2 linked regions of the Rhodovastum atsumiense genome follow. The protein of the gene in region 1 interacts with the protein of each later gene in a pairwise test. Links are inferred from orthologs where the notes say so. Each region holds a gene or a part of one and is shown on either strand. Other genes may lie near its edges.

What was found.
Region 2: the proteins of accC (region 1) and ribD interact in binary tests that used the Escherichia coli proteins (3 or more experiments, as listed by UniProt). The link is inferred for Rhodovastum atsumiense from one-to-one orthologs.

What each region holds. Positions count from the first base shown.
Region 1 is NZ_OW485601.1:1,813,319-1,827,591, reverse strand. Bases 23-2,823 are described here. They hold accC (acetyl-CoA carboxylase biotin carboxylase subunit), read left to right. Parts: upstream 23-651; coding sequence 652-1,995; downstream 1,996-2,823. Other genes in these bases: NBY65_RS08165 (hypothetical protein), read left to right, coding at 2,808-2,823; aat (leucyl/phenylalanyl-tRNA--protein transferase), read left to right, coding at 2,113-2,802; accB (acetyl-CoA carboxylase biotin carboxyl carrier protein), read left to right, coding at 154-633; aroQ (type II 3-dehydroquinate dehydratase), read left to right, coding at 23-157. In the rest of the region: more of aroQ, read left to right, coding at 1-22; more of NBY65_RS08165, read left to right, coding at 2,824-3,485; NBY65_RS08160 (hypothetical protein), read left to right, coding at 3,482-4,069; NBY65_RS08155 (protein-methionine-sulfoxide reductase heme-binding subunit MsrQ), read left to right, coding at 4,094-4,993; NBY65_RS08150 (agmatinase), read left to right, coding at 5,202-6,239; NBY65_RS08145 (NUDIX domain-containing protein), read left to right, coding at 6,251-6,787; NBY65_RS08140 (PepSY domain-containing protein), read left to right, coding at 6,847-7,158; NBY65_RS08135 (response regulator transcription factor), read left to right, coding at 7,158-7,829; NBY65_RS08130 (sensor histidine kinase), read left to right, coding at 7,837-9,228; NBY65_RS08125 (glycogen/starch/alpha-glucan phosphorylase), read left to right, coding at 9,339-11,813; 1,4-alpha-glucan branching protein GlgB, read left to right, coding at 11,779-14,019; glgC (glucose-1-phosphate adenylyltransferase), read left to right, coding at 14,117-14,273. UniProt on the Escherichia coli protein: This protein is a component of the acetyl coenzyme A carboxylase complex; first, biotin carboxylase catalyzes the carboxylation of the carrier protein and then the transcarboxylase transfers the carboxyl group to form malonyl-CoA.
Region 2 is NZ_OW485601.1:783,803-798,199, forward strand. What follows is about bases 1,723-4,647. They hold ribD (bifunctional diaminohydroxyphosphoribosylaminopyrimidine deaminase/5-amino-6-(5-phosphoribosylamino)uracil reductase RibD), read right to left. Parts: upstream 3,770-4,647; coding sequence 2,675-3,769; downstream 1,723-2,674. Other genes in these bases: ribB (3,4-dihydroxy-2-butanone-4-phosphate synthase), read right to left, coding at 1,723-2,073; NBY65_RS03370 (riboflavin synthase), read right to left, coding at 2,073-2,672; nrdR (transcriptional regulator NrdR), read right to left, coding at 3,778-4,233; glyA (serine hydroxymethyltransferase), read right to left, coding at 4,367-4,647. Also shown: transcription antitermination factor NusB, read right to left, coding at 1-461; ribH (6,7-dimethyl-8-ribityllumazine synthase), read right to left, coding at 462-944; more of ribB, read right to left, coding at 952-1,722; more of glyA, read right to left, coding at 4,648-5,656; rpiB (ribose 5-phosphate isomerase B), read right to left, coding at 5,670-6,119; NBY65_RS03395 (ketopantoate reductase family protein), read left to right, coding at 6,258-7,172; NBY65_RS03400 (hypothetical protein), read right to left, coding at 7,184-7,405; NBY65_RS03405 (hypothetical protein), read right to left, coding at 7,405-7,830; NBY65_RS03410 (DHA2 family efflux MFS transporter permease subunit), read right to left, coding at 8,025-9,551; NBY65_RS03415 (HlyD family secretion protein), read right to left, coding at 9,555-10,739; NBY65_RS03420 (TetR/AcrR family transcriptional regulator), read left to right, coding at 10,875-11,504; NBY65_RS03425 (DMT family transporter), read left to right, coding at 11,537-11,866; NBY65_RS03430 (threonine aldolase family protein), read right to left, coding at 11,884-12,948; NBY65_RS03435 (secondary thiamine-phosphate synthase enzyme YjbQ), read right to left, coding at 13,025-13,444; NBY65_RS03440 (SDR family NAD(P)-dependent oxidoreductase), read left to right, coding at 13,618-14,355; NBY65_RS03445 (endonuclease/exonuclease/phosphatase family protein), read right to left, coding at 14,307-14,397. UniProt on the Escherichia coli protein: Converts 2,5-diamino-6-(ribosylamino)-4(3h)-pyrimidinone 5'-phosphate into 5-amino-6-(ribosylamino)-2,4(1h,3h)-pyrimidinedione 5'-phosphate.

The sequences.
Region 1 (14,273 bases):
CGAGGTGCATGTCACGAATATTCACCGGCGCGAAGAGTTCCGGCAGCACTCCTATGTTTCGAAGGCGGCGGTGGGTGTGATCTGCGGCCTCGGAATCAACGGATACAAGCTGGCGCTGACCGCCATGGCCGACCTTCTGGAGGCGCCCGACGAATGAACGCCGTCAGTATTGACCCGGAGACGGTGAGGCAGCTCGCGCTGATCCTGACCGAGACGGGGCTGACCGAGATCGAGATCGAGGGCAAGGATGGCCGCGTCCGCGTGGCCCGGGCGCATCCGCCCGCCGCCCCGGCGCCGGTCTCCACCGTCCCGGTTGCCGCCCCGGTTACGGTGGCGCCGCCGGTCGCCACCGCCGGCCCCTCGGCCAACCCGGCCCCGCCGGCGGATGAATCGCAGCATCCCGGCGCGGTGCTCAGCCCGATGGTCGGCGTCGCCTATCTCTCGCCCGAGCCAGGGTCGCAGCCCTTCGTCACCGCCGGCCAGACCGTGGCCGCGGGGCAGACGCTGATGCTGATCGAGGCCATGAAGACCTTCAATCAGATCAAGGCGCCGAAGGCGGGCACGGTCACGCGCATCCTGATCGGGTCGGGTGCGCCGGTCGAGTACGGCCAGCCTCTGCTGATCCTCGAATAGCCCGAGGACGCGGGCACCGTGTTCCAGAAGATCCTGATCGCCAACCGGGGCGAGATCGCGCTGCGAATTCAGCGCGCCTGCCGCGAGATGGGCATCCGCACCGTCGCGGTGCATTCCACCGCCGACGCCGCCGCCATGCATGTGCGCCTCGCCGACGAGAGCGTCTGCATCGGCCCGCCGGCTGCCCGCGATTCCTACCTCAACGTGCCGTCGATCCTCTCGGCGGCCACCATCACCGGGGCGGATGCCATCCACCCCGGCTACGGGTTCCTCTCCGAGAACGCTTCCTTCGCCGAGATGGTGGAGGCGCACGGCCTGACCTTCATCGGGCCGTCGCCTGCGCATATCCGCATGATGGGCGACAAGATCGCGGCCAAGGCGGCGATGGGCGCGCTCGGCGTGCCACTGGTGCCGGGCTCGGCGGGGGCGATCGCCGACATCGACGAGGCGCGGCGCATCGCCAGCGATATCGGCTATCCGGTGCTGATCAAGGCGGCGGCCGGTGGTGGCGGGCGCGGCATGAAGGTGGCGGCGGGCCCCGACGAGCTGGAGGAGGCGTGGCAGCTCGCCCGCACCGAAGCCCGCGCGGCGTTCGGCAACGACGCCGTCTACATGGAAAAATACCTCGACCGGCCGCGCCATATCGAGCTGCAGATCCTGGCGGACAATTTCGGCCAGGTCGTGCATTTCGGCGAACGCGACTGCAGCCTGCAGCGGCGCCACCAGAAATTGCTGGAAGAGGCCGGCTCCCCCGCCCTGACCCCGGGCCAGCGCGATGCCCTTGGGTCCACCGTCACGGCGGCGCTCAGCCAGCTTGGCTACCGCAACGCCGGCACGCTGGAATTCCTCTACCAGGACGGGCATTTCGCCTTCATCGAGATGAACACCCGCCTGCAGGTCGAGCACCCGGTGACCGAAATGGTCTGCGGCGTCGACCTGGTGCGCGAACAGATCCGCATCGCCGCCGGCCGCCGGCTCTCCTACGAACAGTCGGAGATCGCCTTCACCGGCCACGCCATCGAGTGCCGCATCACCGCCGAAAACCCGGAAACCTTCATGCCCACCCCGGGTCGGGTGACCGCGTTCCACGCGCCCGGGGGGCTGGGGGTGCGGGTCGATTCCGCGCTCTATGCCGGCTACGTGGTGCCGCCCTATTACGACAGCATGGTGGCCAAGCTGATCGTCCACGCGCCCACCCGGGCCGAGGCGATCGCCCGGCTGCGGCGCAGCCTCGCCGAATTCGCCGTGGTTGGTATTGAAACCACCGTGCCACTGCACCAGCGTATCGTCGAACATCCCGATTTCATCGCGGGGCAGTACACGATCCACTGGCTGGAGCGGTTTGTCTCGCAGCAGGGGTAATAAAGGAAGGCAAGGGCTCTGCCCTTGACCCGGCAGGGGCCACAAGGCCCCTGCACCCCAAAAGCGCTGCGCGGCACGTTCCTTCCCTTCGCCGCGCCGCTCAGGCAGTATCGTCCGATGTCCCGCCGTTCCTTCGAGGTTACGCCGGATCTGATGCTGCGCGCCTATCGCGCCGGACTGTTTCCCATGGCGGAGACACGGCGGGGCGATCGACTGTACTGGCTCGATCCCGAACAACGCGGCGTGCTGCCACTTGAGGGATTCCACCTCTCGCGGCGACTGCTGCGCACCGCGCTCAACGGCGGGTTCGAGGTGGTGGCCGACCGCGACTTCCCCTCCACCATCGCCGCCTGCGCCGAGGCGGCGCCAGGGCGGGAAGACACCTGGATCAATCCGGAAATAGAACGGCTTTTCACCGATCTGCACCGGCTGGGACACGCCCATTCCATCGAGTGCCGGCTGCATGGCTGCCTGGTGGGCGGGCTCTATGGGGTCGCACTGGGCGGCGCGTTCTTCGGCGAGAGCATGTTCAGCCGGGTTCGGGATGCCTCCAAGGTCGCCCTGGTGCATCTGGTGGCACGGCTGCGGCTCGGCGGGTTCACCCTGCTCGACACCCAGTTCGTCACCAGCCACCTGGCCCAGTTCGGCGCGATCGAGATTCCCCGCGACGCCTACAAGACCTTGCTCGCCCAGGCGGTGGATACGCCGGCACGCTGGATCCTCGAGGTGGATCCAGGTCGGCTGGAGGCCGAGATGCGGCTTCTGGCCGGGCGTGGCGGGGCTGGGGACGAGGCCGGAAAGGACTGAATTTCATGCGAAACCTGCCCAGGATGGGGGGATTGGCCGCGGGTGCGCTGGCCGCCCTGGTGATGGCCGTGGGGATCGCCCGCGCCGCGCCCCGGGACCGTCCCGTCTTCCCGCCCACGCGCGACGTCGCGGTGACCTACGCCACCTCCCTGCCGCAGCCGGGCGCGCCGAAGCAGGTGCTGCTGCGCTACTCGGCGGCATCCGGGCTGGTGCGCATCGATGGCGCCCTGCCGGGCTGGATCCTGGTCGATCCGCGTGAGCGCCGTGCCAGCGTGGTGATGGAACAGCTCGGGGTGCTGCTCGACGCCCCGGCCAAGGCAGGATTGGATCAGGCCCTGGTGCTGGAGAACGGCCGGCACTTCACCCGGCGGGGCAGCGATCAGGTGGCCGGATTGCGCTGCACCGTGTGGGATGTCGCCGGCGAAGCCGCCAGCGGCACCGTCTGCGTGACCGGCGACGGCGTGGTGCTGCGCGCCAGCGGACATGACCGGTCCGGGCAGGAAAGCCGCGTCGAGGCCACCGGCGTGGACTATGCCGCGCAGCCGGACGCCTTGTTTCAGCCGCCGGGCCATCTGCGCCGGGTGAACATGCAGGCGCTGCTGGATGCCGGCGGCCTGACCGGCGGCCTCCCCTCTGGCGGCAGTGCCGGCGCCATCCTCGACCGCCTGCGCGGACGGCAATGACCCGGCTTCCGCCGCTGCTGGTGGCGGCGGCGCTGCTGGTGGCGGCGCAACCGGCGATGGCGGCCGGGGATCGCCCCCCGGTTACCCCGACCCGCGATGTCGATGTCGTCTACATGATGGTGCAGCCCGACCGGCCGGGCGGGCCGCGCGTGGTGGAACAGCGCATGCGCTGGGCCGCCGGGTCGCAATTGCTGCGCCTGGACCCGCCGACGCCGGGGATGTGGGTGGTCGTGGACATGCGCGCACACCGCCTCTCCGCGGTGCGCGAGGCGGACCGGTCGGTGCTGCAAATGCCGGCCGACCAGGCCCGGTTCAGCCCCGGCGCGCCGCCGGGGGCGGTGACGTTCCAGCGGCAGGGCCAGGCGGAGATCGCCGGTCTGTCCTGCACCGAATGGCGCACCGCCGATGTGACCGGCGCGCCCACCCTGGCCTGCATCACCGCCGACGGCGTGCTGTTGCGGGCCGCCGCCGCGGGGCGGGTGGTGGTGGAGGCACTGCGTGTCACCTATGCCGCCCAGCCCGAATCCGTGTTCCGGATTCCCCCGGATTACCGAAAGCTCACGCCGCCCCCTGGGCAACGCTGAGATCCGCCCCCTGATCATGCGGGCATGAACGCGAAGACGCGGATGGCGGCGCTGGCGGTGTGGCGGGACCATGCCGGGCGGTTTTCCTGGCTCAAGGCCGTGGTGCTGGGGCTGGTGCTCTGTCCGGGCGCCGAGCTGGCGGTGCTCTGGGCGACGCAGGGCCTCGGCCCGCGGCCGGTCACCGAGGTGCTGCACGGCCTGGGCGAGTGGACGGTGTGGTTCCTGCTGCTCACCCTGGCGGTGACGCCGGCGCGCACGGTGTTCGACTGGCCGCGTGTCGTGCAACTGCGCCGCCTGCTCGGTCTTGCCACCGCCGCCTATGCGCTCGCGCATCTGACGCTGTTCTGCGTCGACCAGAAATGGCGGCTCGGCACCGTTGTCACCGAGATCGCGCTGCGCTTCTACCTGGCGATCGGCTGCGCCGCCCTGGTGATGCTGCTGGTCCTCGCCGCCACCTCCACCGATGGCTGGCAGAAGCGGCTGGGACGGGACTGGAAGCGGCTGCATCGCCTGGTCTTCGTGCTGCTGCCGCTGGCGCTGTGGCACTATTTCCTGCAATCCAAGGCCGATGTCGGCCCGGCGGTGCTGGCCACCGGCGCCGCGTCCTGGCTGGTGCTGTGGCGGGTGGCGCCGCGCCCCTGGCGGGGGCGGTTCTGGCTGCTGCCCCTGCTGGCGCTGGTGGCAGGCGGCGTGGCGGCCGGGATCGAGGCGGCATGGTACGCGCTCGCCAACGGCGCGCAGGCCGGGCGCGTCCTGGCTGCCAATCTGGATATTGCCTTCGGGCCACGGCCGGCGGTGCAGGTGGCGATCTGGGGAGGCGTGGTGGTCGTGCTCGCACTGGCGCGGCGGGTCGGCCGGCGTCTGGGTGGGGCGCGCCGGCCTCGCGGGGCCGGGCCGCTCGGGGCGGCTACGCCGGGGGAATGAGGTCGGGCCACGCCGGGGCCACCCGACCATCGCGCCACGGTCACTCGACGCTTGCGTTGTTCTCCCTCAGAGTGGCAACCCTTCCGGCGATGCTTGCGTCCAATCGCATGTGCCGGGCATTGGCACTGGCCGATCGACCTCGCGGCGGCCCGGCCGGCCGTTCACCGACCGCAGGCGATGGACGCGAGCAAACGAAGGGGGATTCCGCATGACCGACGATGCCAGGCTGGCGGCGCTGCGCGCGCGCTATGCCGATGCCCGCAGCGACCAGACGGATGATCCTGATTTCCGCAAGGCGATCGGCCTGGCCTTCACCGGCGAGAACCGCCGCAGCCTGCCCTTTGCCGGCGTCTCGACCCTGCTTGGCGCGCCGTTCCGGCCGGAAGCGCCGGATCTGCCAGATTTCGGCGGGCTGCAGGTGGCCCTGGTCGGTGTGCCGACCGATCTGGGCGTCACCAACCGCTCGGGCTCCCGGTTTGGCCCGCGCGCCGTGCGCGCCGTCGAGCGGGTCGGCCCGTTCAACCACGCCCTGCGCGTCACGCCGCTGGCGGAACGGCGGGCCGCCGATATCGGCGACGTGCCGTTCCGCGGGCGCTTCAGCCTCGAGGACAACATCGCCGACATCGCCGGCTTCTATGCGCGCCTCGCCGCCGCTGGGGTGGTGCCGCTGTCGGTGGGGGGCGACCATTCCATCACCGGGCCGATCCTGGGGGCGCTCGGGCGCGACCGCCCGGTGGGGCTGGTGCATATCGACGCCCATTGCGACACCTCCGGGCCGCAGGAGGGTACCCGGTTCCACCATGGCGGACCGTTCCGGCAGGCGGTGCTGGAGGGCGTGCTCGATCCCGCGCGCACCATCCAGATCGGCATCCGCGGCTCGGCCGAGATGCTCTACGAGTTTTCCTACGTCTCCGGCATGACGGTGATCCATGCCGAGGATGTCGACACCATGGGCATCGATGCCGTGGCGGCGAAGGCGCGGGAGGTGGTGGGGGACCAGCCCTTCTATATTTCTTTCGACGTCGACGGGCTCGATCCGGCGTTCTGCCCGGGCACCGGCACGCCGGAGGTGGGCGGGCTGACCCCGCGCGAGGCCCAGCGGATCCTGCGCGCGCTTGTCGGGTTGCGCGTGATCGGTGGCGACGTGGTGGAAGTGGCGCCCCAATACGATCCCACAACCGTGACGGCGCAGGTCGCCGCCCAGATGCTGTTCGAGATGTTTTCCCTCGTCGCGCTGGCGCCATAATTACGGCCGTGATGGACACGGTCAATCTGGGGTGGCGGATCTTCTACCGGTTCGGGTTCCGGCTGGCGCGCCTGGCCTGGTGGGTGTGGCGGCCGGCGCATGCGGGCGCGCTGGTGGCGCTGTGGCATGAGGGCAGGCTGCTGGCGGTGCGGCTGAGCTACCGGCCCGGCCTGAACCTGCCGGGCGGCGGCGTCCATCGCGGCGAGGATCCCTGCGCGGCGGCCTGCCGCGAGCTGGAGGAGGAACTCGGCCTGGTGCTGCCCGCCGAGGCGCTGGTGCTGGCCTATGAAAAGCGCGCCCCCTGGGATTTCCGCAAGGAACATGTGCGGGTCTTCGAGGCCCGGCTGGCGGCGGTGCCGCCGTTGCGGCCCGACCGGCGCGAGGTTACCGCGGCCGGGTTCTTCCACCCCGCGCAGGTGCTGGCCGAGGCGACCTCCCCCTTCGTGCGCGGCTATGTCGCGCAGGCGCTGGCACGGCGGGAGCGGCCGGACGGTGATCCGCTGCCCCATCACGCGGCCGTGGCGAGCGGGGCCGCGGCCTCGCCGTGACCGGCGGGGAACCGGGGGGTGTTCAGCCTGGGTTCATCTGCGCCCGGTCACGATCAGCCATGTTCCGTCGCTCTTTTCTCCTGGCCCTGCTGGCGGCAGCTTCTCCGGCCCGTGCGCAGGACGACAGCGATTCCGCCCGGGCCCGTGCCGCGCTGCGTCGCGGCGAGATCCGTCCGCTGGCCGACCTGCTCGACATGGTGGAGGCGCGCTACGACGGTCGCGTCATCGAGACCGAGCTGGAGCAGAGGCATGAGCGCTGGATCTACGAGTTCAAGCTGCTGCCGCAGAGCGGCCGGATGTGCAAGGTGATCGTCGACGCCGCCACCGGCGAGGTGATCGCGACCCGTGGGCCGGCGCGGGAGCGACGCTGATGCGCGTGCTGGTGGTCGAGGACAATGCCGCGCTCGCCGGGCAGACCCGGGGCGCGCTGACGCAGGCCGGCTTCGCCGTGGACCTCGCGCCGGACGGGGAGGAAGGCCAGTTCCTGGGTGAAACCGAGACCTACGACGCCGTGGTGCTCGACCTGGGCCTGCCGAAGCTGGACGGGCTGTCGGTGCTGCGTCGCTGGCGCGCGTCCGGCCGGGCCATGCCGGTGCTGATCCTGACGGCGCGCGGCACCTGGACGGAGAAGGTGGAAGGGTTGAATGCCGGCGCCGATGATTATCTCGCCAAGCCCTTCGCCATGGCCGAGCTGGTGGCGCGGCTGCATGCGCTGATCCGTCGTGCCCATGGCCATGCCCAGCCCGAGATCGCCTGCGGGCCCTTGCGCATCGACATCGCCGGCCAGGCGGTCACGCTGGAGGGGATGCCGGTCCGCCTGACCGCCATGGAGTTCCGCCTGCTCGAATGCCTCGCGCACCATCTCGGCCGGCCGGTTTCCAAGACCCATCTGACCGAGCACCTGTACGCCCAGGATTTCGACCGGGATTCCAATACGATCGAGGTCATCGTCGGACGCCTGCGGCGCAAGCTCGGCGACCCGCTGATCGAGACGGTGCGCGGCCAGGGCTACCGGCTGGTGCCGCCCCTCGCCGCCGGGTGAGGGGGAGGTGATCCGGAAGTTGACGCGGGTGGTTCCTGCGTCGCTGACCGCGCGCCTGTCGCTGCTCACCTGCGCCTGGGTCGCCTGCGGGCTGGTTGCCGCCTGGCTGCTGGTTTCCGGTCAGGCCGCCGCCTATATCGAGCGCGCCTTCGACGAGCGCCTGACCGGCCTGCTGGACGCGGTGGTGGCGGGGACGGACCTGAATGCCGACGGCACGCCGGTGATGCGCGGCCTGGTGTCGGAGCCGCGCTTCGACCGGCCGTTTTCCGGCGTGTACTGGCAGATCGAGGGGCCGGGCGGGCGGATGGCCACCTCGCGCTCGCTGTGGGACCAGATCCTGCCGCGCGAGACGGTGCCGCATGACGAGGTGCTGATGCGCAAGGTGCCTGGCCCGGCCGGCCAGCATCTGCGCATCGCCGAGCGCGACATCGCCCTCGCCGAGGAAGGCGGCCGCCTGCGGGTGCTGGTGGCGATGGCGCATGACGAGACCTATCACGAGATCCGGCGGCTGCGCGGCGGGCTCGCGGTCGGCTTTGCCCTGCTCGGGGCGGGGCTGGTGGTGGGCACGGCGTTGCAGGTATCGTTGCTGCTGGCCCCGCTGCGCCGGTTGCGCCGCGCCGTCGCCGACCTGCGCGCCGGCCAGCGCGGCCGGCTGGAACTCACCGCCGGGGCGGAGGTGCAGCCGCTGATCGGCGAAATCGACGCATTGGTGGCGCAGAACCGGGCTACGGTCGAACGCGCGCGCGGCCATATCGGCAATCTGGCGCATGCGCTGCGCACCGATCTCGCGGTGATGCGCAACGCGTTGGAAGCACCTGACGGTACGGATCTTGCTTTAATTCGTCATCAGCTCGCTGCCACCGAGCGCCTCGTCCAGCATCACCTGGCCCGCGCCCGCACCGCGGCGCTGACCGGGGCAACCGCCGAGGACGTGCCTGTGCGCGCGGTGGTAGAAGAACTTTCGGTTGTACTGCGACGCCTGTTTGCCGCCCGTGGGATGCAGATCAGGGTCGACGGGGATGGAGAGTTGCGCGCCCGGTGCGAACGGCAGGATCTGGCGGAGATGCTGGGCAACCTGATGGAGAATGCCTGCAAATGGGGCCGCACTTTGGTGACGGTAACAGTGGCATACGCACCCGCACAGGTGCTAGTCGAGGTATCCGACGACGGGCCCGGCCTTCCGGAGCAGGAGATCCCGCAAGCATTGTCCCGCGGTGGCCGGTTGGACGAGGCTGCCCCTGGCACCGGCCTCGGACTGGCCATCGTCGCGGATCTCGCCTTGCTCTATGGCGGTGCCCTCAGCCTGGGCCGTGCCACGCTCGGAGGTTTGCGGGCGGGGCTTTCCTTGCCGGCTGCACCTGCGATCGGAACGCCGCGCCGTCCGGGCGGTGAAAATTGAAGCTTTCCCTGCCACGGATGCCTACAAAGACCTTCAAAGACCAGAGCGCTTGCAAGGAAGAGAGACGGCACATTGATTTCTGCCACAGCGACCGAACGGACTGACCCAGCATGAATGATCAGCCCCATTCCGCCAACGTCACTCTCCCGCGTGACGAGGATGTCGGCCGCCTGCGTGCCGCGATCCTGGAGAAGCTTGCCTATACCATAGGCAAACGGCGTGTGACCGCCAATGACCATGACTGGTTTGTCGCCACCGCGCTCGCCGTGCGCGACCGCGTCGTGGATGGCTGGATGGCCAGCATCGAGCAGGCCTACCGGCAGGAAGAACGGCGTGTCTACTACCTGTCACTCGAATTCCTGGTCGGCCGCCTGCTGTTCGACAACATGCAGGGGCTCGGCCTGACCGAGACCGTGCGCGCGGCGCTGTCCGGGCTTGGCGTGGACCTCGACCGCCTCGCCCAGCTCGAGCCCGATGCGGCGCTGGGCAATGGCGGCCTGGGCCGTCTTGCCGCCTGCTACATGGAAAGCATGGCCTCGGTGGGCATTCCCGCCCATGGCTACGGCATCCGCTACGAACACGGGCTGTTTCGCCAGGTCATCGTCAATGGCTGGCAGCACGAATATCCCGAGGAGTGGCTCTCCGCCGGCAATCCCTGGGAGTTCCACCGCCCGGAGGTGGTGCACGAGATCGGTTTCGGCGGCACGGTGCATGCCGTCCCGGTGGCCGGCCACATGGTGCGCCAGGTCTGGCATCCGGCCGAGAAGATCGAGGCGGTGGCTTACGATACGCCCGTGGTGGGCTGGCGCGGCCGACGCGTCAACACGCTGCGGCTGTGGTCGGCACGGCCGGCCGATCCGCTGCGGCTCGATACCTTCAACCTCGGCGATCACGCCGGCGCGCTGGTTGACCAGATCCGCGCCGAATCAATCTCGAAGGTGCTTTATCCGAGCGACGAGAGCCTGGCCGGCCAGGAATTGCGGCTGCGGCAGGAATACTTCTTCGCCTCCGCCTCGTTGCAGGATCTGGTGCGGCGGCATGTCGGTGCATCCGGCGACATCCGCACCCTGCCCGACAAGGTGGCGATCCAGCTGAACGACACCCATCCGGCGATCGGCGTCGCCGAGATGATGCGCATCCTGGTCGATCTGCACGACATCCCCTGGGATGAGGCGTGGCGGATGACGCAGGCGATCTTCTGCTACACCAATCACACCCTGTTGCCGGAGGCGCTGGAAAGCTGGCCGGTGGTGCTGATGGAGCGGCTGCTGCCGCGCCACATGCAGATCATCTACCTGATCAACGCCCTGCATCTCGACCGCGTCCGCGCCGCCGCCCCCGGCGACGAGGCGGTGCTCTCGCGGGTCTCGCTGATCGAGGAGAACCACGACCGGCGCGTGCGCATGGGCCATCTCGCCTTCGTCGGCTCGCGCCGCATCAACGGCGTGTCGGCGCTGCACACCGATCTGCTGAAGGAAACGGTCTTCCACGATCTCAACACGCTGCTGCCCGGGCGGATCGTCAACAAGACCAACGGCATCACCTTCCGCCGCTGGCTGCAGCAGGCCAATCCGCGGCTGACCGGTCTGCTGGTGGACACGATCGGCCCGGACGTGCTGGACCGGCCCGAGATCGCGCTGGAACGGCTGGAGCCGCTGGCCGAGGATGCCGGCTTCCGCCGCGACTTCGCCGCTGCCCGGCGCGCCAACAAGCAGGCGCTGGCTACGCTGATCCGCGAAAGGCTGGAGCTGCGGGTCGATCCGGATGCGATGTTCGACGTGCACATCAAGCGCATCCACGAGTACAAGCGCCAGCTGCTGAACATCCTCGAAACCATCGCGCTCTATTATTCCATCCGCGCGCAGCCGACGCGCGACTGGGCGCCACGGGTGAAGATCTTCGCGGGCAAGGCGGCGGCGAGCTATCACCGGGCCAAGCTGATCATCAAGCTCGCCCATGACGTGGCCCGCGTCGTCAACACCGATCCCACGGTGCGCGACCGGCTCAAGGTGGTGTTCCTGCCCAATTACGGTGTCAGCCTGGCCGAGTCGATCATCCCGGCGGCCGATCTTTCCGAGCAGATCTCCACGGCGGGCATGGAGGCCTCGGGCACCGGCAACATGAAGCTTGCGTTAAATGGCTCGCTGACCATCGCCACGCTCGACGGTGCCAATGTCGAGCTGCGCGAGCATGTGGGCGAGGACAATATCTTCATCTTCGGCCTCACCACCGAGGAAGTGGAGGCACGGCGGCGCCAGGGCATCAGCGCCGAAGCGGCGATCGCCGCCTCGCCGCGGCTGGCCGAGGTGCTGGGCGCGATCGAATCCGGCCTGTTCTCCCCGGATGAACGTGATCGCTACCGCGATCTGGTGTCGACTCTGCGCCATCACGACCACTTCATGGTCTGCGCGGATTTCGAATCATATTGCCAGATGCAATCATACCTGCATGGTCTTTGGCGCGAGCCTGAGGCATGGTGGCGCAAGAGTATCTTGAATGTGGCCCGGGTCGGGTGGTTTTCCTCCGACCGGGCAATCCGGGAGTATGCGGATGACATCTGGCGCGTGCCTGTCCTTCCCCAGTAGCACGCAGGCCGGTTCGGCAGCGTGGCATGCTGCCGAGCCCGATGTCATTGCCCTGGTCGCCGGGCGACATGGCGATCCCTTCGCCGTCCTGGGCCCGCACCGCACCCCCGCAGGGGTGGCGCTGCGGGCCTTCGTCCCCGGGGCGGAAGAGGTCGAGGCGTTGCTGCCGGGCCAGCGCAGCCCGGTGAAGCTGCAATTGCGCCACGAGGCGGGCTTCTTCGAGGCGAAGCTGCCGGGCAACCCTCCGGACCCCGGCTACCGGCTGCGTGCGAGGAACGCCCAGGCCACCTGGGAGTTCATCGATCCCTATGCGTTCGAGCCCATCCTTGGGCCGCTCGATGACCATCTCCTGGTCGAAGGCACGCATCGCAGCCTCTATGAGCGCCTCGGCGCGCATGTGCTGACCCACCAGGGCGTCGAGGGCGTGCATTTCGCGGTCTGGGCCCCGAACGCCGCCGTGGTGTCGGTGGTGGCGGATTTCAATTTCTGGGACGGCCGCCGCAACCCGATGCGGAAACGTATCGACAGCGGGTTGTGGGAGATCTTCATCCCCAGCCTGGGCGAAGGATCGGCCTACAAGTTCCGCATCCTCTCGCGCGACGGCGTGGAAATGCCGCTGAAGGCCGATCCTTTCGGCTTCTCGGCCGAATTGCGTCCGGCCACCGCCTCGGTGGTGGCGCGCACCGATCATTTCACCTGGACCGACGACGCCTATCTGCAGGCGCGTCACCGGCTCGATCCGCGGCGCGCGCCGATCTCGGCGTATGAAGTGCATCTTGGCTCGTGGCGGCGCGGCCCGGACGGACGCTTCCTGACCTGGGACGAACTGGCCGACACGCTGGTGCCCTATGCCGCGGATCTCGGCTTCACCCATCTGGAACTGCTGCCGATCACCGAGCACCCGCTCGATGCCTCCTGGGGCTACCAGCCGGTCGGCATGTTCGCGGTCACGCGCCGCTTCGGCCCGCCCGAGGGTTTCGCCCGTTTCGTCGATCGCGCCCATGCCGCCGGCCTCGGTGTGATCCTCGACTGGGTGCCGGCGCATTTCCCCACCGACGAACACGGCCTTGGCTGGTTCGATGGTTCGCCATTGTATGAACATGCCGATCCGCGCCGGGGGCGGCACGAGGAATGGGGCACGGCGATCTTCGATTATGGCCGGCGCGAGGTGTCCGCCTACCTGATCGCGAGCGCGCTCTACTGGCTCGACCGTTTCCATGTGGATGGGCTGCGGGTCGATGCCGTGGCCTCGATGCTGTATCTCGACTATTCGCGCCGGCCGGGTGAATGGCTGCCCAATCCGGACGGGTCGAACGACAACAAGGATGCCGTCGCCTTCCTGCAGCGCATGAACGCCGCGGTCTATGGCGCCCATCCGGGGGCCTTTACGGCGGCCGAGGAATCCACTGCCTGGGCCGGCGTCACCCTGCCCACCGATGTCGGCGGACTGGGCTTCGGCCTGAAGTGGAACATGGGCTGGATGCACGACACGCTGGACTACATGTCGCTCGAGCCCGTGCATCGTGCCTGGCATCACGACCGCATCACCTTCGGCCTGCTCTACGCCCATAGCGAGAACTTCGTGCTGCCGCTCTCGCATGACGAGGTGGTGCACGGGAAACGCTCGATCCTCGGCCGCATGCCCGGCGATGACTGGCAGCGCTTCGCCAATCTGCGGTCGCTGTATGCGATGATGTGGAGCTATCCCGGCAAGAAGCTGCTGTTCATGGGCCAGGAATTCGGCCAGTGGCGCGAATGGGACCATGCCGGCCAGCTCGACTGGAACCTGCTGGACTATCCGTTCCATGTCGGGGTGCAGAAGCTGATCCGCGACCTCAACCGGCATTATCGCGCCGTCGCCGCGCTGCATGCGCGCGATTGCGAGGGCGAGGGATTCCGCTGGCTGGTGGTGGACGACAACACCCAGTCCGTGTTTGCCTGGGCACGCCTGGCGCCGAATGCCCCGCCGCTGGTCTGCATCGCCAATCTCACGCCGGTGCCGCGTTCCGGCTATCGGGTGGGCCTGCCGCTGCCGGGCCGCTGGCGCGAGGTTTTGAACACCGACGCAACGGACTATGGTGGTTCCGGGGTCGGGAATCTCGGCTTCGTTGAGGCGGAGGAGCAAAGCGCGCATGGGATGCCAGCCTCGGCGGAACTGACGCTTCCACCGCTCGCGACATTGTGGATTGTCCCTGACCCGGACTAGACGGCGCGGCCGCTCAGGCCATTTGCTATCATTCGAGACCAGACGTCCGTGCGTGGCCCGTGGCGGCCGCCCGGATCCAGCAGCGGAGTGTAGGGGGATGTCCATGGCGGGACAGGGCAGGCGGCCTTCGACGACTGCCCCGATAGCACGTACGGCCATGGCCTATGTGCTCGCGGGCGGACGTGGCAGCCGGTTGCTCGAACTGACCGACCGGCGCGCCAAGCCCGCGGTCTATTTCGGCGGCAAGTCGCGCA
Region 2 (14,397 bases), 1.0 Mb from region 1 along the record:
AGCACGCCGTTGGCCATGCGGGGTTCCTCGCCGTCGAAGAACCCGTGCGCCACGTCGAGGTATTCGTTGATCACCACACGGGCCGGCGGCCCGTCCGGCATGCACAGTTCGGCCGCCCCGGCGCGCAGCAATGCGCGCAGCACCGGGTCGAGTCGCGCCAGCGGCCAATCCTCGGCCAGGGCCTCGGCCAGCAGCGGGTCGATGGTATCCTGCTGGCGGGTGGCGATGCGCACGATCTGGGTGAACAGCGGCACGTGCGCCACCGGCACGCGGCCGTCCTCGAAACCATCGGCCCCCGGCAGGTCGCCGAGGCGATGGCGGACGAACTCGTCGATCACGGTTTCGGGGCTGACCTGCGCCTGTTCGGCCTGGAACAGCGCCTGCACGGCGGCGATGCGCGAGCCGGTGCGAGGCCGCCCCTGCGGCTTTCGCCCGGCCTCCTGCTTATGCGGACCAGACATTCAGACCACCCCCAACCAGCGCGATGCGCGGATTTGCACCAGGGCGGCTGCGGCCGCCTCGGCCCCTTTGTTGTGTCCGTCGAGACGGGAGCGTGCCACCGCCTGCTCGACGGTGTGCACGGTCAGCAGCCCGTTGCCGAGGCAGAGGCCGAACTGCAGCGTCACCTGCGTCAGCCCGGACATCGCCTCGCGGCAGACATGATCGTAATGGTCGGTCTCGCCGCGCACCACGCAGCCGAGCGCCACGTAGCCGTCGAACGGCCTTGTGCCGCGGACCGCGAGCCGGATCGCGCCGGACAGTTCCAGCGCGCCGGACACGTCGAGCACGTCGAAGGCGGCACCGGCCTCGGCCAGCAGGCGCGTGGCCCCGTCGCGCAGCCCGTCGACCACGTCGGTATAATAGGGGGCCCGCACCACCAGCAGGTGAGGCTTCCGTCCCTCGATCCGGGGGGCGGTGGGCAGCTTGGCGTCGGCGGTACTCATGGCGGCGTTACGCCTCCTCGATCGGCCGGCGCTCGACGATGCTGAGGTCGTAGCCTTCGATGCCGATGATGGTCTTCTTCTGCGTGTTGGACAGCAGAACCACGTCCTTGATCCCCAGGTCGAGCAGGATCTGCGCGCCGATGCCGTAATCCCGCAATTCGTTCTGCGGGCGCGTCGCCCCGACCAGGCCGCGCACGCGCTCCGACAGCGCGGTCGGGCGGGTCTCGCGGATCAGCACCACCGCGCCGCGCCCGGCCTCGGCGATCATCTTCATCGCCCCGTGCAGGGCGTTCCACGACGAGCCGCCCAGCACGTCGTTCAGCAGGTCCACCCCGTGCATGCGCACCATCACCGGACCGGGCGCGGAGAGATCACCCTTGGTCAGCACCAAGTGTTCCGCATATTCAACGGTGTTGGCGTAGACATGCAGGTTCCACTCGCCGCCGACCGCATGGGTGATGCTGCCCTGGTCGACCAGCCGCACCAGCCGCTCGGTGCGGCGGCGGTGGTGGATCAGGTCGGCGATGGTGCCCAGCTTGAGGTTGTGGTGCTGAGCGAAGGCCACCAGGTCGGGCAGCCGCGCCATGGTGCCGTCGTCGTTCATGATCTCGCAGATCACGCCCGACGGGTTGAGCCCGGCCAGCCGGGCGATGTCCACCGCGGCCTCGGTATGGCCCGCGCGCACCAGCGTGCCGCCCTCGCGCGCCATCAGCGGGAAGACATGGCCGGGGGTGACGATGTCGGAGGGGCCGCATTCCGGGTTGATCGCCACCGCGATGGTATGCGCCCGGTCATGCGCCGAGATGCCGGTGGTGACGCCGTCGCGCGCCTCGATCGAGACGGTGAAGGCGGTCTGGTGGCGGGTGCCGTTGGACTGGCTCATCAGCGGCAGGCCGAGCTGGGCCACGCGCTGGCCGGCCAGCGCCAGGCAGATCAGGCCGCGGGCATGGCGGGCCATGAAGTTCACCGCATCCGGGGTAGCGAACTGCGCCGGGATGATCAGGTCGCCTTCATTCTCCCGGTCCTCGTCGTCGACCAGGATGAACATGCGGCCGTTGCGGGCCTCCTCGATCAGGTCCTCGGCCGAGCTGAGATAGTCCGACAGCGACCGGGTCAGCACGTGATCCATCATCGCCACTCCTGCAAACGGGCGACGTAGCGCGCCACCGTGTCGATTTCGATGTTCACCGCCTCGCCGGGCCGGCGGACGCCGAAGGTCGTGGCGATGGCGGTATGGGGAATGATGTTGACGCCGAAGGTGGCGCCCTGCACCTCGTTGACGGTCAGCGACACGCCGTCGATGGCGACGCTGCCCTTGGGGGCGATGAAGCGGGCCAGCGGCTCGGGCACGCGGAAGGTCCAGCGATGCGAGCCGTTCTCCGGCGCCACCGCCAGCACCTCGCCCACCCCGTCCACGTGGCCGGCGACGATGTGCCCGCCGAGTTCGTCGCCGACGCGCAACGGGCGTTCGAGGTTCATCTTCGTGCCCACGGTCCAGGTGCCGAGCGTGGTCCGCGACAGCGTCTCGGCCGAGGCGTTGACCGCGAACCAGTCCGGTCCGACCTCGATCGCGGTCAGGCAGCATCCCGCGCAGGCGATCGAGGCGCCGGTCGGGATCGCGGCCGTGTCGGCCCATGGGGCGGCGATGACCAGCCGCATGTCGGCGCCAGCCCCGATCGGCGTGATCTCGCGAACGCTTCCGATGCCGGTGACGATCCCGGTGAACATTGTCAGGCAGCCCTTTTCAATTCGGTCAGCATGTCCTCGCCCACCGGGGTGACCGAGGTACGAACGAAGCGCGGCATCTCGGCCAGCCGCCCGGCCCCGAAGGCGGCCGCGGCCGGCCAACCGTCGCCGCCCATGACCGCGGGGGCATGGAACCAGACGATACGGTCCACCAGATCGGCCCGCAGCAGGGCGGCGGCCAGCTTGGCGCCGCCCTCGACCAGCACGCGGGTCAGCCCGCGCCCGGCCAGCATACGCAACCCGGCCGCCAGGTCGATGCCCGGTGACCCGGCCGGCACCGACAGCACCGCCGCCCCGGCTTCCTCCAGCGCGACCCGCCGCGCGGAATCGGCGCCGGCGCAGCACAGCAGCCAGGTCGGGGCATGCGCCGCCGTCGCCACCAGCCGTGAGGTCAGGCGGGTGCGCAGATGCGTGTCGGCCACCACGCGCACCGGATTGCCCGGCCGGTAGCCGGGCAGGCGGCAGGTCAGGTCCGGGTCGTCGGCCAGCACCGTGCCGACCCCCACCATCACCGCGTCGTGCCGCCCGCGCAGCCCGTGCACCAGGCGGCGCGCCGGCTCGCCGGTGATCCAGCGGCTTTCCCCGGTGCGGGTGGCGATGCGGCCGTCGAGGGTGGAGGCCAGCTTGAGCGTGACCAGCGGCCGGCCCAGGCGCAGGCGGGAGAAGAAGCCGGCATTGATCTCCTCGGCCTCGGCGGCCAGCAGCCCTTCCTCGACCACGATGCCGGCGGCGCGCAGCCGGGCGATGCCGCCACCGTCCACCCGCGGGTCGCAGTCGCGCGCGGCGATCACCACCCGGGCGATGCCGGCGGCGATCAGGGCGTCGGTGCAGGGCGGGGTGCGGCCGTGATGGCAGCAGGGTTCCAGCGTCACGTAGGCGGTGGCGCCGCGCGCGGCCTCGCCGGCCATGGCCAGTGCCTGCGGCTCGGCATGCGGGCGCCCGCCCGGGGCGGTCAGGGCGCGACCGACCACCCGGCCGTCACGTACGATGACGCAACCAACCGCCGGATTCGGCCAGACGGCCCCCAGGCCCCGCCGCGCGAGCGCCAGGGCCGCCCGCATATGTGAAAGATCATCCATCCGTCCGGCTATGTGGGCGCGCCCAGCTCCCCCAGGAAGGTCTCGAAATCCTTGGCCTCCCGGAAATTACGATAGACCGAGGCGAAACGGACATAGGCAACCGGATCGACCTCCTTCAGCGTCTCCATCACCAGCTCACCGATCTGCTTGCTGGTGATGTCGCTGTCGCCGGATGCCTCCAGCTGGCGGACGATGCCGTTGACGATCCGCTCGATCCGCTCCTCCTGCACCGGGCGCTTGCGCAGCGCGATGCGCACCGAGCGGGCGAGCTTGTCGCGGTCGAACGGCACGCGGCGCCCGTCGGTCTTGATCACCGTCAGCTCGCGCAACTGCACCCGCTCGATGGTGGTGAAGCGCTGGCTGCAGGCGGTGCAGAAGCGGCGGCGGCGGATCGCCGACCCGTCATCGGTCGGGCGGCTGTCCTTCACCTGGGTGTCGTCGTGGCCGCAGAAGGGGCAGTGCATGAAACGGGCCTTTACCGTACCGCCCCCGGACGGGCCCTCATCCTCGCGCGGCCCCCTCCCCGGCCCGCCGCGCGGCTCGCCTCGAGCGGGGACGGAAGGCCGCGCGCCGGATGAGAGAGGGCCGGCACTCGCGTTACCGGGTGTAGATCGGGAATCGCTTGCAGAGTGCAAGGATCCGCTCTCCCACCGCCTGCTCGGCCGCGGCGTTGCTGCCGTCATTGGACTTCGACAGCCCGTCCAGCACCTCGCCGATGCAGCGCCCGATTTCCTGGAACTCGGCGACGCCGAAGCCGCGGGTGGTGGCGGCGGGGGTGCCGAGGCGCAGGCCGGAGGTGATCGCCGGCTTCTGCGGATCGAACGGGATGGCGTTCTTGTTGGCGGTGATGTGGGCGCGGTCGAGGCTTGCCTCCGCCGCCTTGCCGGTGACGTTCTTGGGCCGCAGGTCGACCAGCATCAGGTGGGTGTCGGTGCCGCCGGTGACGATGGCCAGCCCCTGGTCCACCAGAGTCGCCGCCAGCGCCTTGGCATTGGCCGCGACGGCGCGCTGGTAGGCGCGGAATTCCTCGGTCAGCGCCTCGCCGAAGGCGGCGGCCTTGGCGGCGATCACGTGCATCAGCGGGCCGCCCTGCAGGCCGGGGAACAGGGCGGAATTGATCTTCTTGCCGAGTTCCAGGTCGTTGGTCAGCACCATGCCGCCGCGCGGGCCGCGCAGGGTCTTGTGGGTGGTGGTGGTGACCACGTGCGCATGCGGCAGCGGGCTCGGGTGCACCCCGGCGGCCACCAGACCGGCGAAATGCGCCATGTCCACCATGAAATAGGCACCGACCTCGTCGGCAATGCGGCGGAAGCGGGCGAAGTCGATCACCCGCGGATAGGCGGAGCCGCCGGCGATGATCAGCTTCGGCTTCTCGGTGCGGGCGAGGCGCTCGACCTCGTCATAGTCGATCAGGCCGTCCTCGCGGCGCACGCCGTACTGGATGGCGCGGAACCACTTGCCCGACAGGTTCGGCGCGGCGCCATGGGTCAGGTGCCCGCCGGCGGCGAGGCTCATGCCCAGGATGGTGTCGCCGGGCTGCACCAGGGCCAGGAACACCGTCTGGTTCGCCTGCGCGCCGGAATGCGGCTGCACATTGGCGAACTCGGCGCCGAACAGGCGTTTCGCGCGGTCAATGGCGAGCTGCTCGGCGACGTCCACCTCGACGCAGCCGCCGTAGTAGCGCCGGCCCGGATAGCCTTCCGCGTACTTATTGGTGAGTACGGAGCCCTGCGCTTCCAGTACGGCGCGGGAGACGATGTTCTCGCTGGCGATCAGCTCGATGCCGTCCTGCTGGCGGTGCAGCTCGCGGCCGATGGCGGCGGCAAGTTCGGGATCGGTTTCGGCGAGCGGGGCATTGAAGAAGCGCTGCAGCGCGGCGTCGGTCATCACGGAATTCCCTTCAGGCCGGGGCGAGCTTGGCCAGGCGTTGGTCGTGGCGGCCGCCCTCGTAGCTGCCGCCGAGGAAGGCGCGCAGGATTTCCAGCGCCATGTCCTCCCCGGTCAGCCTGGCGCCGAGGGCGAGCACGTTGGCGTCGTTATGGGCACGCGACAGCCGCGCCGTCACCGGTTCGGCGGCGAGCACGCAGCGTATCCCGGAATGGCGGTTGGCGGCGATCGACATCCCCACCCCGCTGCCGCAGATCAGCACCCCGAACCGCGCCTGCCCGGCCTGCACGACGCGGCAGACGGCATGGGCGTAATCGGGGTAGTCGACCCGCTCGGGGCTGTCCGGGCCGAGGTCGTGCACCTCGTGGCCGGCCGCGCGCAGGGCGTTGGCGATCACCAGCTTGAGGGCGAACCCGGCATGGTCGCTGCCGAGCGCAATCACGGGCAGGGTTTGTGTGTCCATGGCCGCGGGTGTCTAGCACCCACCGCGCCGGGGGGGAATTGGGCGTGCCGCCCTGCCGGGATCATTCCGGCCATGCGAGTTGGCAATCCCGCGCCCCCGGAGCAGTCTGTACTCCCCCTGGGGGAAGGAGACGGTACGTTGCGTATACTCGTGCTTGGGGCCGGCGGGATCGGCGGCTACTACGGCGGGCGGCTGGCGGCAGCGGGAGGGGATGTGACCTTCCTGGTCCGGCCGCGGCGGGCCGAGCAGTTGATGAAGGACGGGCTGGTCATCCGCAGCCCGCTCGGCGACGCCCAGGTGCCGGTGAAGACCATCCTGCGCGAACACGTCCAGCCCGGCTGGGATGCCATCATCATCGCCTGCAAGTCCTACGACCTTGAAGACGCGATCGAGGCGGTCCGGCCCGCCGCACCGGGGGCGCTGATCGTGCCGCAGCTCAACGGCCTGCGGCACCTCGACACGCTCGACGCCGCCTTCGGCGCCGAGGCCGTCACCGGCGGGGTGGCCCAGATCGCCGTCACCCTCGACGAGGGCGGTGCCATCCGCCATCTCAGCGGCATGCAGGGCTTCGTGATCGGCGCCCGCCACCCCGCCCAGCAACAGCGGGTCGCGGCGCTGCACGCCGAGCTCGAGCGCGGCGGCTTCGGGCCGCGGCTGTCGGACGTGATCATGCAGGACATGTGGGAGAAATTCGCCTTCCTGTGCACGCTCGCCGGCATCTGCTGCCTGATGCGCGCCGGCACCAACGTGATCGCCTGCACCGAGGACGGCGCCGCCCTCACGCTCGAATTGCTGGACACCTGCCTCGCCGTGGCCACCACCGCCGGCTTCCCGCCGCGCGAGCGTTTCCTGGCCGCGACGCGCCGGATGCTGACCGACACCTCGGCACCGTTCGCCGCCTCGATGCTGCGCGACCTGCAGCGCGGTGGGCGGGTGGAGGCCGACCATATCGTCGGCGACATGCTGGCGCGGGCGAAGGCGGCGGGACTGCCGGCGACGCTGCTGCGGGCCGCCTATGCGCATCTGCAGGTCTACGAGGCCCAGCGCGGCTGATCCGGCCGCCCTCACCAGGTGATGCAGCGTCCCGGCCGCGCCCAGCCGCCGCGGCCGCGGGCGAGCATGGCATGGGGACGCTGGCAGACCGGCGCGGCGACGGCACCGGACCTGGATCCGCCATCCCGTCTGGCCTCGTGGCCCGGCGGGATGTCCTGGGCCTGACAGGCGGCCGACTCGCCGATCTCCGGTTGCGCCGCGGCTTCCGCCGGCGTTGCGCGCCTGCCCGGCACTACGCGATCACCACGTGCTGGACCGCCCCCGGCTCGCCATGCAGCAGGCGGGCGAGCGTGCCGTCGATCAGCGTGGTCAGCGGATCCAGGCGCTGCGACCGGTGCAGCTTGAGGCCGACCTCGCGCGCCGGATCGAACCGCTCGGTCGCGAGCGCCACGTCCTGGGTGATGCAGATTACCTCGTGGGCGTCGATGCGGAAGAAGTCGCAGACCAGCCAGTCATTGTCCGGATGGAACCAGCGCCGCACGACATAGACCAGGCTGCCCGGCGGCAAGGCATGGCGCAGCCGCTCGATGGCCTGGCGACGATCATAGGCGTCGGCCGCCGGGGGGCGTTGCTCGGCGGCCACCGGGTCGGCGGGCCGGCGGAACGCGGCCAGCGTGACAACATTGCCGGGCCCGGCGAGAACGACAGAGCTGGTCATTTGGCAAGCCCTCCTGGTCGCCGGCACGCGTGCCACCGCGCCGTGCGGGCAAACCATATCATCGGGCTCACGGGAGCGTGAATATTGAATCAGAAATTTACGATTTCAAAACTATTTTGATATTTATACAGAATCGAAATCGAACATAAATTTCATCACGATCCGGGACATGTTACGGTTCCGGACTTGCCGCGTCAGCTTGCGGGACGCGGCCGTGCCAGCAGCAACGTGAGAGGCACTGCCAGGAAGAAGCAAAGCGCCATCACCAGCAACACATCATTGTATGCAAGCGTCAGCGCTTCCCGTCGCACCAGCAGGGCCAGCTTCTGCAGCGCCGCCCCGTCCCGGGCATGGGCGAAGGTCTGGCTCAGTCCGGCCAGGGCCTGGGTGGCCACCGGCCGCACCCAGCTCACCTGTTCATGCAGGTGCAGCGTGTGCAGCGCCGTGCGCGTGGTGGCCAGCGTGCCGATCATGGCGATGCCGACGGCCCCGCCAAGGTTGCGCATCAGGTTATAGAGCCCGGACGCGTTCTTGAGCGCGGCCGGCGGCAGCGTGCCGAGCGCGAGCGCATTGGTCGGCACGAACAGGAACATCAGCGCGAAGCCGCGCAACGCCTGTGGCCCGAACAATTCCCAGAACGCCGACTGGTTGGTCAGATGCGCCAGCCACCAGAAGGAGGCGCCGCAGGTCGCCAGCCCGAAGGCCAGCATCACCCGCAAATCGAGCACCCGCACCAGCCGCCCGGCCAGCGGCGCGGTCAGGAACTGGGCAACGCCGGTGACGAAGACGGTGGCGCCGATCTGCATGCTGTCGTAGCCGCGCACCCGCCCCAGGAACAGCGGCACCACATAGACCGCTCCATAGAGGCCAATGCCGATCACTGCCGAGAACAGGCAGCCGAAGGCGAAATTGCGGTCGTGGAAGGCGCGCAACTGCACCAGCGGCTCGCGGTGGGTCAGCATGCGGTGGAAGAACAGCACCGCCGCCACCGCGGCGACCACGCTGAAGCCGGTGATCGCGTCGTCCTCGAACCAGTCGTTCCGCTCGCCTTCCTCCAGCACGTATTCGAGGCTGCCGAGGAAAGCCGCCATCAGCGCGAGGCCGGTATAGTCGAAGCGGCGCAGCAGGCCGGGCTCCGGGCGGTCGATGTCGATCAGGGCCCAGACGCCGGCGGCGACGGCCAGCCCGACCGGCAGGTTGATCAGGAACAGCCAGTGCCAGGACATCGCCTGGGTCAACCAGCCGCCGAGCGTGGGACCGATGGTCGGCGCCAGCGTCGCCGTCAGCCCGATCAGCACCGACATCTGCGCCCGCCGTGCCGGCGGGAACATCAGGAAGGCGGTGGCGAACACCGTGGGGATCATGCCACCGCCGAGGAAACCCTGCAGCGCGCGGAAGGCGATCATCGCCTCCAGCGAGGTGGCGGTGGCGCACAGCGCCGAGGCCAGGGTGAAGCCAAGCGCGCTGAGCACGTAGAAGACCCGCGTGGACAGCGCCCGCGAGAGGAACCCCGACAGCGGGATCATCACGATCTCGGCGATCAGGTAGCTGGTCTGCACCCAGGCGGCCTCGTCGGGGCTGGCCGACAGCCCGGCCTGGATCTCGGCGATCGAGGCGCTGACGATCTGGATGTCCAGGATCGCCATGAACATGCCGACGACCATGCACATGAAGCCGAGATTGTCGCGCCAGGTCAGCGCATGCGGCATGCCCGGGGCCATGGGTCAGTCGCCCCGCCGCACCCCCAGCGTCGCGGCGGCGACCCCGATCAGCCCCACCGGGCCGGTGCCGCCGGCGCGCGTGTCCACCTCGGCGGTAACCGACAGCCCCGCGCGCAGCCAGCTCACCCGCTCCGCCTCGCCCGGCGCCAGCACGATCTTCACCGGCACGCGCTGCACCACCTTGGTGAAATTGCCGGTGGCGTTCTCCGGCGGCAGCAGCGAGAACAGCGCCCCGGTCGCGGGGGCGAGGCTGTCCACCCGGCCGGTGACCGCGGCGGCGCTGTCGATGTCCGGCACCAGCCGCACCACCTGCCCGGACCGCATGGCGCGAAGCTGGGTCTCCTTGAAATTGGCGACCACGAACAGCCGCGCCGGCGGCGGCGCCAGGGCGATCAGCAATTGCCCGGGCGCGACATGCTGGCCGAGCTGGGCCGCGCGATTGCCGACCACGCCATCGAAGGGCGCGCGGATCGCGGTGTAGGACAGGTTGTTCTCGGCCAGCCGCAAGGCGGCCTCGGCGCCGACCCGGCGCGCCTCCGCCTGCGTCACCTGCGCCTCGGCCACCGCCAGCGCATGAGTGGCGGCGGCATTCTGCGCCCGCGCCGAAGCCTGCGCCGCCTCGGCCTTGCGCAGGTCGGCGACCGCCTGGTCGTTGGCCTGTCGGGATGTCCATCCCGGCCCGACCAGGGCGGCGGCGCGGTTCGCCTCGGCGGCGGCACGGGTGCGCTCGGCGGTGGCCTGGGCCATCAGCGCCTCGGACTGGGCGATCGCCGCGCGGCTCTGCTCGACCTGCCGGCGGGTGGTGGCGACCGCCGCCACCGCCTCGGCCGCCGTCCCGCGCGCCTGGTCCAGCTTCGCCGCCCAGTCGCGGGGATCGAGCAGCACCAGCGGATCCCCCGCCCGCACCGCCTGGTTGTCGGTCACCGGGATGGCGATGACCTCGCCCTCGATGCGCGAGGACAGCACCGCGATGTCGCCCTGCACATAGGCGTTGTCGGTGGCCTCGATCCAGCGCCCCTCGACCAGCCACCAGCGTCCGGCGAGCCCGGCCGCGACCAGCGCGGCCAGCATCAGGCCACCCCGCAACAGGCGGCGACGCAACCGGGAGGAAGACGGCACGGCAGACGGGACAGCGGCCGCGCTGCGGGCATCCGGCACGGCGGCAGGCTTCTCGGAGACGGCGTTCATGGCGGGATCCCGCGGTGCAGCGGAGCTTCGGAGACTGGCGACACTGACGATGCACCATCGTTCCGTCAAGGGTAAACTGAACCGTTCAGTTCAGTTACTGATTGACCCCCGGACCGGCTCTGGCAGAGTGGGCGCATGGATCGCCCCCCTCCGCCCCCCGAGACCCCTTCCCCCAAGCGCCAGCAGATCGAGCGGGCCGCCGAGGCGTTGTTCCTCGCCCAGGGCTACGGCGCGGTCAGCATGGACCAGATCGCCCGCACCGCCGGCGTTTCCAAGGCGACGCTGTACGCGCATTTCGAATCCAAGGAGCGCCTGTTCGCCAGCATCGTCGCCGAGCGGAAGCGCGAAAGCGCGGTGGAGGAAGCGCTTTTTCCCGACGAGGTCAGCGACCTGCCCGCGGTGCTGCAGGCGATCGGCCAGCGCCTGCTGCGCTTCCTGCTGCAGCCCCCGACCCTGGCGATCTACCGCGTCGCCATCGCCGAGAGCGGCCGCTTCCCCGAGCTTGGCCGGGCGCTGTACGAGGGCGGTCCGCAGCGCTTCTGCCAGCGCTTCGCCGCCTGGCTGGACATGCTGGCGACGCGCGGGATGGTGGCGACGGCGGATCCATTGGTGGCGGCCCACCAGTTCACCGCGCTGCTGCGGGCCGATGTGTTCCTGCGCGCGAGCCTCGCCGTGCCGCCGCTGCCCGACGATGCCGAGATCGACACAACCGTGGCGGCGGCGGTAGAGACCTGGCTGCGCGCCTTCGCCCCACCGGCGCGCTAGGACATCCCCCGCTCCCGAATGGAGACGCAGACATGGCCTGGCTCTGGCTTGCGATCGCGATCGTCTTCGAAGTCATCGCCACCTCCGCCCTGCGCGCGACCGCGGGGTTCACCCGGCTGCTGCCTTCGCTGCTGGTCGTCCTGGGCTATGGCGGCGCCTTCTTCTTCCTGTCCCGCACGCTGGACAGCATTCCCGTCGGCATCGCCTATGCCGTGTGGTCGGGCGCGGGCATCGTGCTGATCTCGGTGATCGCCTGGGCAATGTTCGGCCAGACGCTCGACCGCCCGGCGCTGCTCGGGATGGGGTTGATCGTCGCGGGCGTGCTGACGATCAACCTGTTCTCCACCTCGTCCGCGCACTGATCCCGCGGCCGCCGCGCTCAGGCGAGCGCGGCGCGGATCACCTGCAGGGCCTCGTCGATCTGCGCGCGCGTCACGTCCAGATGCGTGCAGGCGCGGCCCCGATGGGTGCTGCTGATCGAGAAGTTCACCCCGTGCGACCGCACCCGCGCGTACAATTCCGCGGCGGTCAGCCCGGTACCCCGGGTGTCGAAGAACACCAGATTGGTCTCCGGCGCCTCGACGGTCAGGCCGGGAATCTGCGCGAGGCCACGGGCCAGCGCCTTCGCGTTGTCATGGTCCTCGGCCAGGCGGTCGACATGGTGGTCGAGCGCATACAGGCAGGCGGCGGCGCAGATGCCGGCCTGGCGCATCGCCCCGCCCATGCGCTGCTTCCATTTCCAGGCCGCGTCGATGAAGTCGCGGCTGCCGGCCAGCACGGCGCCGAGCGGGGCCCCGAGCCCCTTGGTGAAGTCGAGCCAGACGCTGTCGTAGCCGGCCGCCATCTCCCGCGCCGGAATGCCGGTGGCGACCACCGCGTTCATCAGCCGCGCGCCGTCCATGTGGGTGGCCAGCCCCGCTTCCTGCGCGATCGCGGCAACCTCGTTCAGCACGGCGAGCGGCCAGATCGTGCCGCCGCCGGCATTGGCGGTCTGCTCGACTTCCAGCAATGCCTGCGGCGGGGCGTTGCGGGTGCGCGGCCGCAGCGCCGCCCGCACCGCGGCGGCGTCGAACTGCCCGCCCGGCCCGGGCAGCGGCGTGATCTGCGCCCCCGCCAGCGCGGCCGCACCGCCGCCTTCGCTGGTGAGGATATGGGAGGTTCCGTGCGCGAGGATCTCGTCGCCCGGCCGGCAATGCGTGATGATGGCAATCTGGTTGCACATGGTGCCGCTGGGCAGGAACATCGCCGCTTCCTTGCCCAGCAACGACGCCATGCGCTCGCACAGCGCGTTCACCGTGGGATCGAGGCCGGCCTGCTCGTCGCCGACCTCCGCCTCCACCATCGCCGCCTTCATGGCCGCGGTCGGCCGGGTCTGCGTATCGGAATAAAGATTGATGCGAACCGGCGGCAGGGCAGGATCGGGGTGCAGGGGCGCGTACAGCATGGGGCAACTCACGGCAGTAAAACCATAGCAAAGCAGCAACCGTTGGCAGGCGCCAGACCGGCCGCCCCGGGGCCAGCTATTCGCCGATCAGATGCAACACCACCTCGCGCTGGTGCGGCGTGGTGCGATGTTCCCAGAGATAGACGCCCTGCCACGTGCCAAGCACCAGTTCCCCCTCGACAATGGGAACCGAAAGCTGGGTCTGGGTCAGGGCGGCGCGGATATGGGCCGGCATGTCGTCCGGCCCCTCAACGTCATGCACGTAGCGTCCACGCCCGTCGGGGGCGAGACGGGCGAAGAAGCTTTCGAGATCGGCGCGCACGTCGGGATCGGCATTCTCCTGCACCAGCAGCGAGCAGGAGGTGTGCCGGCACCAGATCGTGAGCAAGCCGGTGGCGATGCCGCGCCCGCCGGCAAAACGGCGCAACGCCGCGGTGATCTCGAAGAAGCCGCGGCCGTGCGTGGCGACGGCGAGGGTTTCCACGACCTGAAGCATGGCGTCTCCCCTGGCGTGCGGCGGCGCTTCCATGACGGGACGCCGACGATGGCGGGCATGTTGCACCCCAACGGGCAGGTTGCGCCATGGCCGCATCTCCCTCCCTCGATCGCGCGGTATCATTCCCCTTCAAGATGCTTGCTCCGCCCGGCGCGGGGGGCGACACTCCCAGTATGGAAACGACACAAACCCTCGTCCTGACCGGCGCCAGTCGAGGCATCGGGCATGCGACGGCCCGCGCCTTCGCCGAGGACGGCTGGCGCGTCATCACCGTCTCCCGCCAACCGTTCTCGCCGCGCTGTCCGTGGGCGGGCGGACCACAGGACCATGTGCAATGCGACCTCGGCGACCCGGTGTCGCTCGGCGTCGGCATCGCCGAGATCCGCTCGCGGCTGACCAACGGGCGGCTGGACGCGCTGGTCAACAACGCCGGCATCTCGCCCAAAGGCCCCGACGGGTCGCGGCTGGGCGTGCTGGATACCGACCTCGCGGGCTGGATCAGCGTTTTCAGCGTCAACATCTTCGCCGTGGCCCTGCTCGCCCGCGGGCTGATCGAACCGCTGTCGGCGGCCCAGGGCACGATCGTGAACGTCACCTCGATCGCCGGATCGCGCGTGCACCCCTATGCCGGCGCGGCCTATGCGTGCTCCAAGGCGGCGCTGCTGACGCTAACGCGCGAGATGGCGGCGGAATTCGCCCCGCGCGGGGTGCGGACCAACGCGATCAGCCCGGGCGAGATCGACACCGCGATTCTCTCGCCGGGCACCGCCGCCTTCGCCGAGCGCGAGGTGCCGATGCGCCGGCTCGGCCGCACCGAGGAAGTGGCGGCGGCCATCCGTTTCCTGTGCGGGCCGCAGGCAAGCTACGTCAACGGGGCGGAACTGCACATCAACGGCGGCCAGCACGTCTGAAGGCGGATCTCGCCGAGCAACGGCAGGTGGTCGGAGGCGCCG